Regions from separate parts of the Enterobacter ludwigii genome, predicted to be linked through region 4. Evidence: predicted binding sites of a transcription regulator. Region 4 holds the regulator's gene; each other region holds the start of a gene.
The links. Region 4 encodes CRP, which controls carbon source genes, mostly activating them, when cyclic AMP is high. Its sites were predicted from a motif close to ATGTGANNNNNNTCACAT; they were not measured.
Positions count from the first base shown of each region.

Region 1: a site for CRP is predicted at 2,228-2,245, ahead of BH714_RS15860 (PTS mannitol transporter subunit IICBA). Genes of this name have one in related genera too.
Region 2: a site for CRP is predicted at 1,232-1,249, ahead of serC (3-phosphoserine/phosphohydroxythreonine transaminase). Genes of this name have one in related genera too.
Region 3: a site for CRP is predicted at 1,728-1,745, ahead of msrB (peptide-methionine (R)-S-oxide reductase MsrB). Genes of this name have one in related genera too.

Region 1 covers NZ_CP017279.1:3,369,909-3,373,043, forward strand. The annotation lists gene mtlD (mannitol-1-phosphate 5-dehydrogenase) at 1-37, opposite strand, end outside; gene BH714_RS15860 (PTS mannitol transporter subunit IICBA) at 137-2,044, opposite strand; gene BH714_RS15865 (DUF3302 domain-containing protein) at 2,700-3,056, shown strand; gene BH714_RS15870 (HlyD family secretion protein) at 3,059-3,135, shown strand, end outside.
Region 2 covers NZ_CP017279.1:763,601-766,735, forward strand. The annotation lists gene ycaO (30S ribosomal protein S12 methylthiotransferase accessory factor YcaO) at 1-366, opposite strand, end outside; gene BH714_RS03545 (DUF421 domain-containing protein) at 494-1,186, shown strand; gene serC (3-phosphoserine/phosphohydroxythreonine transaminase) at 1,349-2,437, shown strand; gene aroA (3-phosphoshikimate 1-carboxyvinyltransferase) at 2,506-3,135, shown strand, end outside.
Region 3 covers NZ_CP017279.1:1,078,827-1,081,961, reverse strand. The annotation lists gene chiD (chitinase ChiD) at 1-821, shown strand, start outside; gene BH714_RS05145 (YeaC family protein) at 877-1,140, opposite strand; gene msrB (peptide-methionine (R)-S-oxide reductase MsrB) at 1,197-1,610, opposite strand; gene gapA (glyceraldehyde-3-phosphate dehydrogenase) at 1,952-2,947, shown strand; gene BH714_RS05130 (D-hexose-6-phosphate mutarotase) at 3,022-3,135, shown strand, end outside.
Region 4 covers NZ_CP017279.1:2,884,445-2,887,579, forward strand. The annotation lists gene BH714_RS13585 (phosphoribulokinase) at 1-252, shown strand, start outside; gene BH714_RS13590 (OsmC family protein) at 319-723, opposite strand; gene crp (cAMP-activated global transcriptional regulator CRP) at 1,035-1,667, shown strand; gene BH714_RS13600 (YccS/YhfK family putative transporter) at 1,725-3,135, shown strand, end outside.

The DNA of each region.
Region 1 (3,135 bases), 490 kb from region 4:
GACCGATATTACCTGCGCCAAAATGTAATGCTTTCATAGTATTAACCTTAATCAATGTTTTTACCCGAGAGGGCTGGGGTGAGGCTTTGCCCTCACCCTAACCCTCTCCCCACAGGGGGAGAGGGAAGAGGTTCCGTTACTTGTTCAACAGCGCCAGCACTTCTTCCACGCTGGTGGTGTTGGCCAGACGTTCAATGACAGAGTCGTCATCCAGCGCGTTGGTCAGGCTGGTAATCACCTGGATGTGCTCGTTGTTGCGAGCGGCGATACCAATCACCAGGCGGGCGATGTCGTCTTCTTCTTCACCGAAGCGTACACCATCCGGATACTGGCAGAACACCACGCCGGTTTTCAGTACGCGGTCTTTCGCTTCAACCGTACCGTGTGGAACCGCAATGGATTCACCCAGATAGGTTGGGGTCAGCTTTTCACGCTCCAGCATCGCGTCAACGTATTCAGGCTGCACGTAGCCGCCTTTCACCAGCTGTTCACCGGCAAAGCGAATCGCCTCTTCCTTGTGGGACGCCGTGCGGCCCAGGAAGATGTTTTCTGCGCCCAGGCGGAACAGGTGGCTGTCGTTCGCGTCAAAGCTGTCTTTCAGGCTGTCGCGGACTTTGACTTCGTTATCTTCATGACGCTGCGCGGCCACCAGACGTTCGGTCAGGTTGGTGTACAGGCCGCTGTCCAGGAAGTTGGTCAGCGAAATGTGCTGTGCCTGAGGAACCTGACGCATCGCACGTTCGGTCAGATCGCGGTGCGTAATCACCAGGTCAACATCTGCAGGCAGGCTGTTGATGGCGCTGTTGGTGACGGAGATGTTGGTCAGACCCGCATCCTGCACTTTCTTACGCAGCACGCCGGCACCCATGGCGCTGGAACCCATACCTGCATCACAGGCCACGATGATTTTACGTACGTGGCTCAGGTCGTTAGAGACATCGCCCGCCGCCAGCGGCGTTGCGCCTTTTGATTCGGCTTTCATGTCATGCATACGACGGGTTGCCGCTTCGATATCGTCATCTTCTTTCACTTTGCTGGTTTTCAGCAGGATAGAAGAGACCACGAAGGAGACGGCCATTGCCGCACAGATGGCTGCGATGTTAGCGAAATAGGCACCTTTCGGGGTCATCGCCAGGACCGCCAGGATGGAGCCTGGAGAGGCCGGAGAAACCAGACCACCGCCCAGCACGCTCAGGGTGAACACGCCCGTCATACCGCCGAGGATAACGGCCAGGATCAGACGTGGGTTCATCAGCACGTAAGGGAAGTAAATTTCGTGGATACCGCCCAGGAAGTGGATGATAGCCGCGCCGCCCGCAGACTGTTTCGCACTGCCGCGACCAAAGAACATGTACGCCAGCAGAACACCCATGCCCGGGCCCGGGTTGGCTTCAATCAGGAAGAAGATGGACTTGCCGAGGTCATGAGACTGCTGAATACCCAGCGGTGAGAAGATACCGTGGTTAATGGCGTTGTTGAGGAACAGGATTTTCGCCGGTTCAACAAAGATAGACGCCAGCGGCAGCATGTCGTGCGCAACCATGAAGTTAACGCCTGCCGCCAGAACTTTGGACAGCACTTCAACCGCAGGGCCAATGCCGAGGAACGCCAGAATCGCGAGGATCATACCGATGATGCCCGCAGAGAAGTTGTTCACCAGCATTTCGAAGCCGGATTTGATCTTGCCATCAACCCAGACGTCGAATTTCTTAATTGCCCAGCCGCCCAGAGGGCCCGCAATCATTGCACCGAGGAACATCGGCATATCCGCACCGACGATAACCCCCATCGTCGTGATGGCACCCACAACGCCACCACGGTCTCCACCCACCAGACGACCACCGGTAAACCCGATAAGCAGCGGCAGCAGGTAGGTAATCATTGGGCCAACAAGTTTCGCCAGCGTTTCGTTAGGCAACCACCCTGTCGGAATGAACAACGCAGTGATGATACCCCACGCGATAAACGCGCCGATATTTGGCATCACCATATTGCTGAGGAAACGACCAAAGCTTTGAACTTTGATCTTGAAATCGGATGACATAAAACACCCCTTCTTCTGTTTACGCTTAGGCTTGCGGCCCGAGGTTTATTGTTAATGAGGCGGCAGAGGTAGCCGGGCCCTGTTCTGATGCTGTGAAATCTGGCACTGAATCGTTCAACTGTCCAGACGACGGAAATTTGTGTGATATGAATCACGTAAATGTAGGGGGTGCAGACATGAATGAAGTGATCTTCGTCACAAAAATGGTGGATAAAAAAAATACGATGGCGATAAATAAAGCAAAAACCACCCACTTCTGTGATGTAAATCACATTTGATTGTCGTGAGTTTGTTTCTGGATTGTGACTAATTTCACAAAAAATTTTTATGCAGAATTCTCCGGATGTGATCGGCGACAAATTCTGCCTGGCGATTCAACGCCAGGATGTCATGAAGTCACACATAAAGCTAAAAAATGACTTTTCATGTGTGGTATGGCGAAAAGCAATAAGGTACGTTACGCTCATATTGTAAGGTTAAGTCTATTATTATTCAGGATATATTTTGACACGCTTATAAACTTGCATGGAGATATTATAAAAAACGATACTCCCCGGCTCTGAAATATAAGTACACCTCGTATTTATAAAAAATTAATTAGGTTGCGTACCGTTTTATTAATTTAATGAGTTGACGTTGTTTAAGTGAGGAGAATATGTTTCTCAACTATTTTGCGCTGGGCGTATTGATTTTTGTATTTCTGGTTCTTTTTTACGGAATCATCGCCATCCATGATATTCCTTATAATATGGCCAAAAAACGGAATCATCCCCATGCGGATGCCATTCATACGGCGGGATGGATTAGCCTGTTTACGCTCCATGCGATTTGGCCGTTCCTGTGGATTTGGGCCACGTTGTACCGCGAAGATCGCGGCTGGGGGATGCAGAACCACATCTCAAAACCTGATGAGGTACCGGGTATGGATGCTCTGACTAAACGTGTGGCCGAATTAGAACAAAAACTGGCAGCGGTACCTCCCACGGCTGACAAGAATACGCTGGAGCACTAATCATGGATCTGCTGATTATTTTGACCTATGTGGCCTTTGCCTGGGCCATTTTTAAAATATTCCGTATTCCGGTAAACCA
Region 2 (3,135 bases), 2.1 Mb from region 4:
GAGAATGCCTTCCGGCAGCGCGTCGTCTTCAGGCAGCGGGAACCATTTTTCGTTCGGATAGTGCACAAACGGGCCGTTGGCGATGGTTTCACCCAGCCAGAAATCGGCGAAGAAATAGTTGGTCGACAGACGTTCAAAATACTCACCCAGCGCAGAGGCCAGTGCCGCTTTTTTTGTCGCGCCTTTACCATTGGTAAAGCACAGGGCACACTCTTTATCGCGAATATGCACGGACCAGACATGAGGCACCGGGTTGAGCCAGGAGGCTTCTTCGATATTAAAGCCCAGGTCGGTCAGTTTCTGCTGGAAGCGAGCGATGGAATCTTCCAGAGCGGCGTCTTTGCCGGGGATAAACGTTTGAGTCATGGCGTTCACTTTTATCGTACGTAAAGCGCGCAATGATACGGGTTTTGCGTGACAGGTGCTATCTTCGGCGAAAATAAAAGACTCGACTATGCTTACAGACAGTAACTTACTGTTAAGGCATAGAAAAATGAAAGCATTTGATCTCCAGCGGATGGCGTTTGATAAAGTTCCTCCCGAATTTTTGGGCGAAGTGGCCCTGCGCAGCCTGTATACCTTTGTATTGGTCTTTCTGTTTCTCAAAATCACCGGGCGGCGTGGCGTCCGGCAGATGTCCCTCTTTGAGGTGCTGATTATTCTGACGCTGGGTTCAGCGGCGGGGGATGTCGCCTTTTACGACGATGTGCCGATGGTGCCGGTCTTTATCGTTTTTGTCTCACTGGCGCTACTTTACCGGCTTGTCATGTGGCTGATGTCGAAAAGTGAAAAGCTGGAAGATCTTCTCGAAGGGAAGCCGGTGGTTATCGTCGAGAACGGGCGGCTGGCCTGGGAAAATGTACAGAGTGCCAACATGACCGAGTTCGAGTTTTTTATGGAACTGCGTCTGAATAGCGTTGAACAACTCGGGCAGGTACGGCTGGCAATCATGGAAACGAACGGACAAATCAGCGTCTATTACTATGCTGACGACGAGGTGAAGCCGGGGCTCTGTATTCTGCCGGATATGCTTATTGAGCGTTTCACGACCGTGCCTGAGTCAGGCGAATATGCCTGTATAAGATGTAGCCATGTTGTGGCGATGCAGCCGGGCGATCATCAATTATGTCCCCGCTGTACAAATCCGGAATGGACGAAGGTTAGCCGGGCCAAACGCCTTACCTGACAGCCATATTGTCGGTTTTGCCGCAGAGAGGTGGCAGATTGTATTGTGTGACGCGGGACACATTTCACCGGTCATAAGTTTTAGACATTGCGGCGCGTGTCACTGAATGATAAAACCGATATCCACAGTTATAACTTATTGCTTTTAGCGTGGTGAGGGGAAATGGCTCAAGTCTTTAATTTCAGTTCAGGTCCGGCGATGTTGCCGGCAGACGTGCTTAAACAGGCTCAACAGGAACTTTGTGACTGGAACGGTCTGGGTACGTCGGTGATGGAAATCAGCCACCGTGGTAAAGAGTTTATTCAGGTGGCGGAAGAGGCAGAAAAGGATTTTCGCGATCTGCTGAACATTCCCTCAAACTACAAAGTTTTGTTCTGCCACGGCGGTGGCCGCGGTCAGTTTGCTGGCGTCCCGCTGAATATCCTCGGCGACAAAACCACGGCAGACTACGTTGATGCGGGTTACTGGGCGGCAAGTGCGGTTAAAGAAGCCAAAAAGTACTGCTCGCCAAATGTTATCGACGCCAAAATTACCGTTGATGGCCTGCGTGCCGTGAAGCCGATGAGCGAATGGCAGCTCTCTGATAACGCTGCGTACCTGCACTATTGCCCAAATGAAACCATCGACGGGATTGCCATCGACGAGACCCCGAACTTCGGTAAAGACGTCGTGGTTGCTGCCGATTTCTCCTCTACCATTTTGTCCGCGCCAATTGACGTCAGCCGTTACGGTGTTATCTATGCGGGTGCGCAGAAAAATATCGGCCCGGCGGGTTTGACGATCGTCATCGTGCGCGAAGATTTGCTGGGTAAAGCCCATCAGTCTTGCCCGTCTATTCTGGATTATACGGTCCTCAACGATAACGACTCCATGTTCAACACCCCCCCTACGTTTGCCTGGTACCTCTCTGGCCTGGTCTTTAAATGGCTCAAGCAAAACGGCGGCGTGGCGCAGATGGACAAAATCAATCAGCAGAAAGCCGACCTGCTGTATGGCGTGATCGATAAGAGCGATTTCTACCGTAACGATGTCGCGAAAGCTAACCGTTCGCGTATGAATGTGCCGTTCCAGCTGGCGGACAGCAACCTGGATAAAGTCTTCCTTGAAGCGTCCTTCGCTGCAGGCCTGCATGCGCTGAAAGGCCACCGTGTTGTAGGCGGTATGCGTGCCTCTATCTATAACGCGATGCCGCTGGAAGGGGTTAAAACCCTGACCGATTTCATGATCGACTTCGAACGTCGCCACGGTTAATCACGTTGTTTTCACCCCCGTAGCCCTGCTGCGGGGTTTTTATTATGTTGAGTTGAGAGTTAAGTTTCATGGAATCCCTGACGTTACAACCTATCGCGCGGGTAGATGGCACCATTAATCTGCCTGGTTCAAAAAGTGTCTCGAACCGCGCTCTGCTGCTGGCAGCTCTGGCAAACGGCACCACCGTCCTCACAAACCTGCTGGACAGCGATGACGTGCGCCATATGCTCAATGCGCTGAAAGCGTTGGGAGTTCATTACACGCTGTCTGACGATCGCACCCGCTGTGAAGTGACCGGCAACGGCGGCGCGTTACGCTCGGCTGAAGAGCGTGAACTGTTTCTGGGTAATGCGGGGACGGCGATGCGCCCGCTGGCGGCGGCCCTGTGCCTGGGCAGCAACAATATTGTGCTGACCGGTGAGCCGCGCATGAAAGAGCGTCCCATTGGCCATCTGGTAGATGCCCTTCGTCAGGGCGGCGCGCAGATTGAGTATCTGGAGCAGGAAAATTACCCGCCTCTGCGTCTGCGCGGTGGTTTCAATGGCGGTAACGTCGAGGTGGATGGCAGCGTCTCCAGCCAGTTCCTGACGGCTCTGCTGATGACTGCGCCGCTGGCATCACAGGATACGGTCATCACCATCAAAGGCGACCTGGTCTCTAAACCGTACATTGATATTACGCTGCACCTGATGAAAACC
Region 3 (3,135 bases), 1.8 Mb from region 4:
GCATCGATCTTGACTGGGAATACCCGGTAAATGGTGCATGGGGACTGGTGGCCAGCACGCCAGCCGATCGCGATAACTTCACCGCACTGCTGAAAGAATTGCGCGCCGCCTTCGGCCATAAAAAGCTGGTCACCATCGCGGTAGGGGCAAATGCAGAAAGTCCAAAAAGCTGGGTGGATGTGAAGGCCATTGCCCCGCTGCTCGACTACATCAACCTGATGACCTACGACATGGCGTATGGCACACAGTATTTCAACGCCAATCTGTATGACTCCAGCGACTGGCCAACGGTGGCCGCCGCAGACAAATACAGCGTGGATTTTGTGGTGAACAACTATCTGGCGGCCGGGCTGAAGCCGCAACAGATGAACCTCGGGATTGGTTTTTACGGCCGCGTGCCGAAACGCGCCGTGGAGCCCGGTATTGACTGGACAAAACCCGATGCGCAAAACCATCCGGTGACCCAGCCCTACTTTGGACCTAAGGAAACCGGCTTATTCGCGTCACTGGGCTACGACCTGACCAAAGATACGTATGTGAAGTACAACGATATTGTGAAAAAGCTCTTAAACGATCCGCAGAAGCGTTTTACCGAACACTGGGACGAACGGGCGCAAGTGCCGTGGCTTTCAGTGAATGCGGCGGACGGCAAGGCGCTGTTTGCCCTTTCCTATGAGAACCCGCGTTCCGTCGCCATCAAAGCGGATTACATCAAGGAGAAAGGTCTCGCCGGGGCGATGTTCTGGGAGTACGGCGCGGATGACAATAACCAGTTAGCGAAACAGCTGGCGGAGTCGCTGGGAATTAAACCCAAAGAGTAAGATAAGCACGCCCTCTCTCCAGAGAGAGGGCGCTGGCAGGCCTGCCGCCCCACCGTTACTGCATCTTTATCGTCGCGATCGGCTTTGGCGTGATACCAAAGTCCTCTTTCAGCTCGCGCTTGCTCTTCATCACCATCTGGCCTTGAGTGTCGATAGTCATGTGTTGCGCGTCGGTATTGTTACGCGCCTGCCAGAGCATCACCAGTTGCAGACTGTTCTCTTTTTGCTCCGGCGTGAGCGCGACACCGTCCGGCCATTTGCCCAGTTCAACAGCAGTCACCAGGCGCTGATACACCTCCGGCGTCATACCGCTAATCATGTCATCAATATTCACGATCTCTCCCTTTCAAAGGAATAATTTGCTGAATCGTTTTTTCAACCTTTGATCTGGTCACCGTTTTCATCATCGGTGAAGCTCATCGACGCTGAATTCACACAGAAACGCTCACCCGTCGGCTGAGGACCATCCGGGAAGACGTGTCCAAGGTGGGCGTCACAGGTTCCGCAACGAATTTCAGTACGCACCATGCCGTGCGACGTGTCGCTCAGGTAGCGGATCGCATCGTCGCTGACCGGCTCATAAAAGCTTGGCCAGCCACAGCCAGAATCGAACTTCGTTTGGGAATTGAACAACGGGGCGTCACATACCAGACAGTGGTAGACACCATCGCGCTTGTTGTGCAGTAAACGGCCGGTAAAAGGCGGTTCGGTTCCGTGATTTTGCGTCACGTAAAACTGCATTTCGGTGAGGTTTTTTTTCAAATCGTCAGGGTTACGTTGGTTCGACATATGCTTACATCTCGCTGTAGAAACAGACACCTTTTAACCCGGATTCTAACAAAACATTAACACCCTTGCGTGCACTTTTGTTCTAAACTTATGTGTCGCGAAAAGGCGGTCAGGCAATTGTGATCATGTTCACATTTTTATCCTGCGAGGACTTTAAAATGCCGCGCGCAGCCCCCATGTGGTTGCTAGCTCAAAGGGAAAGTGAGGCGAGTCAGTCGCACAAACGTTAGTCACAGGATTGATTTGTCGCAATGATTGACACGATTCCGCTTGACGCTGCGTAAGGTTTTTGTAATTTTACAGGCAACCTTTTATTCACTAACAAATAGCTGGTGGAATATATGACTATCAAAGTAGGTATCAACGGTTTTGGCCGTATCGGCCGTATTGTTTTCCGTGCTGCTCAGAAACGTTCTGACATCGAAATCGTTGGTATCAACGATCTCCTGGACGCTGAATACATGGCGTACATGCTGAAGTACGACTCAACTCACGGTCGTTTCGACGGCACCGTTGAAGTGAAAGACGGCCACCTGGTTGTTAATGGCAAAACCATCCGCGTTACTGCTGAGAAAGACCCAGCTAACCTGAAATGGAACGAAATCGGTGTTGATGTTGTAGCTGAAGCTACCGGTATCTTCCTGACCGACGAAACTGCGCGTAAACACATTACCGCGGGTGCGAAAAAAGTTGTTCTGACCGGTCCTTCTAAAGACAACACCCCAATGTTCGTTCGTGGTGCAAACTTCGAAACTTACGCTGGCCAGGACATCGTTTCTAACGCATCCTGCACCACCAACTGCCTGGCACCACTGGCGAAAGTAATCAACGACAACTTCGGCATTGTCGAAGGTCTGATGACTACCGTTCACGCGACCACCGCGACTCAGAAAACTGTTGACGGCCCGTCTCACAAAGACTGGCGTGGCGGCCGTGGCGCGGCTCAGAACATCATCCCATCCTCTACCGGTGCAGCTAAAGCTGTAGGTAAAGTACTGCCAGAACTGAATGGCAAACTGACTGGTATGGCGTTCCGCGTTCCAACTCCTAACGTATCCGTTGTTGACCTGACCGTTCGTCTGGAAAAAGCTGCTTCTTATGAAGAAATTAAGAAAGCAATCAAAGCTGCTTCCGAAGGCGCAATGAAAGGCGTTCTGGGCTACACCGAAGACGACGTTGTATCTACCGATTTCAACGGCGAAGTGTGCACTTCCGTGTTCGATGCTAAAGCGGGTATCGCACTGAACGACAACTTCGTGAAACTGGTTTCCTGGTACGACAACGAAACCGGCTACTCTAACAAAGTACTGGACCTGATCGCTCACATCTCCAAATAAGTTGAGATGAGTGCTTGATCCAAAAAGGCGACTTCGGTCGCCTTTTTTATTGTTTTTAGACAGAGGATTGCTTAATGATTAATAAAATTTTTGCACTTCCGGTAGTCGAACAACTTACCCCTGTGCTCTCCCGCCGCCAGATTGATGGTGCGGATATCATCGTCGTTGACCACCCGCGCGTAAAAGCC
Region 4 (3,135 bases):
CGCGTACCGACAGTGGACACCTCTAACCCGTTCGCCGCCAAAAGTATCCCGTCGCTGGATGAGAGCTTTGTGGTTATCCATTTCCGCAATCTCGACGGCATTGATTACCCCTGGCTGCTGGCGATGCTGCAGGGCTCATTTATTTCGCACATGAATACGTTAGTGGTTCCGGGCGGAAAAATGGGGCTGGCAATGGAATTAATTATGATGCCGCTGGTGCAGCGGTTGATAGAAGGGAAGAAAATCGCCTGATGATTTCCCTCTCCGCGTGGGAGAGGGCTTCGGTGAGGGCATCGGGGTGAACGATGCCCCCCAATATCAGGCGTCGATCACTTCATACGAATGCGTAATTTTTACCGCTTTCTCGAGCATTAACGCGACCGAGCAGTATTTCTCCGCTGAAAGATCGACCGCGCGTGAGACCGCCGCGTCTTTCAGTTCTTTCCCGCTGACGATGAAATGCAGGTTAATGTGGGTGAACAGGCGTGGTGCCTCTTCGCGGCGTTCTGAGGTGAGTTTTACTTCGCAGTCGGTCACATCGTGACGGCCTTTTTGCAGGATCGACACCACATCAATTGCGCTGCATCCACCTGCTGCCATCAGCACCATTTCCATTGGGCTTGGTGCTTTATCACCGGAGTTACCATCCATCAAAATCTGGTGTCCTGAAGCGGACTCGCCCAGGAACGTTAAACCTTCAACCCATTTCACACGCGCTTGCATATTCACTCACTCCAACGTTGCATTTTTGGTGACAGATTACGCGTGCGTTACATTTCTCGCAATGGAAGGCGACCTGCGTCATGCTGAAGCGAGACACCAGGAGACACGCGGCGAAAGCTATGCTAAAACACTCAGGATGCTACAGTAATACATTGACGTTACACATGTATGCAGAGGACATCAAACTTTACTGGCTGCGAAACGTTACGATAGCCGACTTCCCAGGGTATGGGTAAGAATTCGATTGCAACCCCAGAGTCCGGATGCATCTTATGACTCTGGTGACAGCTTATAACAGAGGATAACAGCGCATGGTGCTTGGCAAACCGCAAACAGACCCGACTCTCGAATGGTTCTTGTCTCATTGCCACATTCATAAGTACCCATCGAAGAGCACGCTGATTCACCAGGGTGAAAAAGCGGAAACGTTGTATTACATCGTCAAAGGCTCGGTGGCAGTGCTGATCAAAGATGAAGAAGGGAAAGAGATGATCCTTTCTTATCTGAACCAGGGCGATTTCATCGGTGAACTGGGCCTGTTTGAAGAAGGCCAGGAACGTAGCGCCTGGGTTCGTGCAAAGACAGCATGTGAAGTGGCTGAAATTTCCTACAAGAAATTCCGTCAGTTGATTCAGGTTAACCCTGACATCCTGATGCGTCTTTCTTCGCAGATGGCGCGCCGTCTGCAGGTGACATCTGAGAAAGTGGGTAACCTCGCCTTCCTGGACGTGACCGGCCGTATCGCTCAGACCCTGCTGAATCTGGCGAAACAACCCGATGCGATGACTCACCCTGATGGCATGCAAATTAAAATTACCCGTCAGGAAATCGGTCAGATTGTCGGTTGCTCCCGTGAAACAGTGGGCCGTATTCTGAAAATGCTGGAAGATCAGAACCTGATCTCCGCACACGGTAAAACCATCGTGGTTTACGGAACGCGTTAATTCCGCTCAAACGGCGTGCCATCGCAAGGTGTCACGCCGTTTTTGTCTCTATTCCCCATGTGGCGCAGGCTGATTTATCACCCGGAAGTTAACTACGCACTGCGACAAACGCTGGTGTTGTGCCTTCCTGTGGCCGTGGGCCTGATTCTGGGCCATCTTCAGCAAGGTCTGCTCTTCTCTCTCGTTCCCGCCTGCTGCAACATTGCCGGTCTGGATACACCGCATAAGCGCTTTTTCAAACGGCTGATCGTGGGCGGCTCGCTGTTTGCGGGCTGTAGCCTCGCCGTGCAGCTTTTGCTGGCCCGCGATATCCCGCTGCCGCTGATCCTCACCGTCCTGGCGATGACCCTGGGCGTAACCGCTGAAATCAGCTCACTGCACGCGCGTTTGCTTCCCGCGTCGCTGATTGCCGCCATCTTCACGCTGAGCCTTGCGGGTAACATGCCGGTGTGGGAGCCGCTGCTGATCTACGCCCTCGGTACGCTGTGGTACGGGCTGTTTAACTGGTTTTGGTTCTGGCTGTGGCGGGAACAGCCCCTGCGGGAATCCCTGAGCCTGCTCTACGTGCAGCTGGCGGATTACTGTGAAGCCAAATACACCTTGCTCACCCAGCATACCGATCCAGAAAAATCACTGCCGCCGCTGCTGACGCGTCAGCAAAAGGTGGTGGACCTGATAAGCCAGTGTTATCAGCAGCTACATATGCTCGCCGCCAATAAGAACCACGAATATAAGCGGCTGCTGCGCGTCTTCCAGGTGGGGCTGGACTTACAGGAGCATATCTCCGTGAGCCTGCACCAGCCGCAGGAGGTGCAAAAACTGGTCGAGCGCAGCCATGCCGAAGCGGTGATCCGCTGGAACGCGCAAACCGTCTCCGCGCGCCTTCGGGTGCTGGCTGACGATATTCTGTATCACCGCTACCCCACGCGCTTTAACATGGACAAACAGCTCGGCGCGCTGGAGAAGATTGCCCGTCAGCATGAAGACAACCCGGTGGGTCAGTTTGCTGCCTGGCACTTCAGCCGTATCGCCCGCGTGTTACGAACCCAGCGTCCGCTTTATCCGCGCGACCTGATGGCCGACAAACAAAAACGCCTGCCGCTGCTGCCGGCGCTCAGAAGCTACCTCTCCCTTAAATCATCTGCCCTGCGCAACGCCGCGCGAATTAGCGTGATGCTGAGCATTGCCAGCCTGATGGGCATGGCGCTACATCTGCCCAAACCGTACTGGATTTTAATGACCATCCTGTTTGTCACCCAGAACGGCTATGGCGCGACGCGGGTGCGCATTCTGCACCGGGCAGGCGGAACGATGGCGGGGCTGATCATTGCGGGCGTTACGCTGCACTTTCACGTGCCGGAAGGCTATACGCTGGCAGGGATGCTGGTGATCACGATGGTGAGCTACCTGATCATCCGCAAAAACTACGGCTGGGCGATGGTGGGCTTTACGGTAACGGCGGTGTATA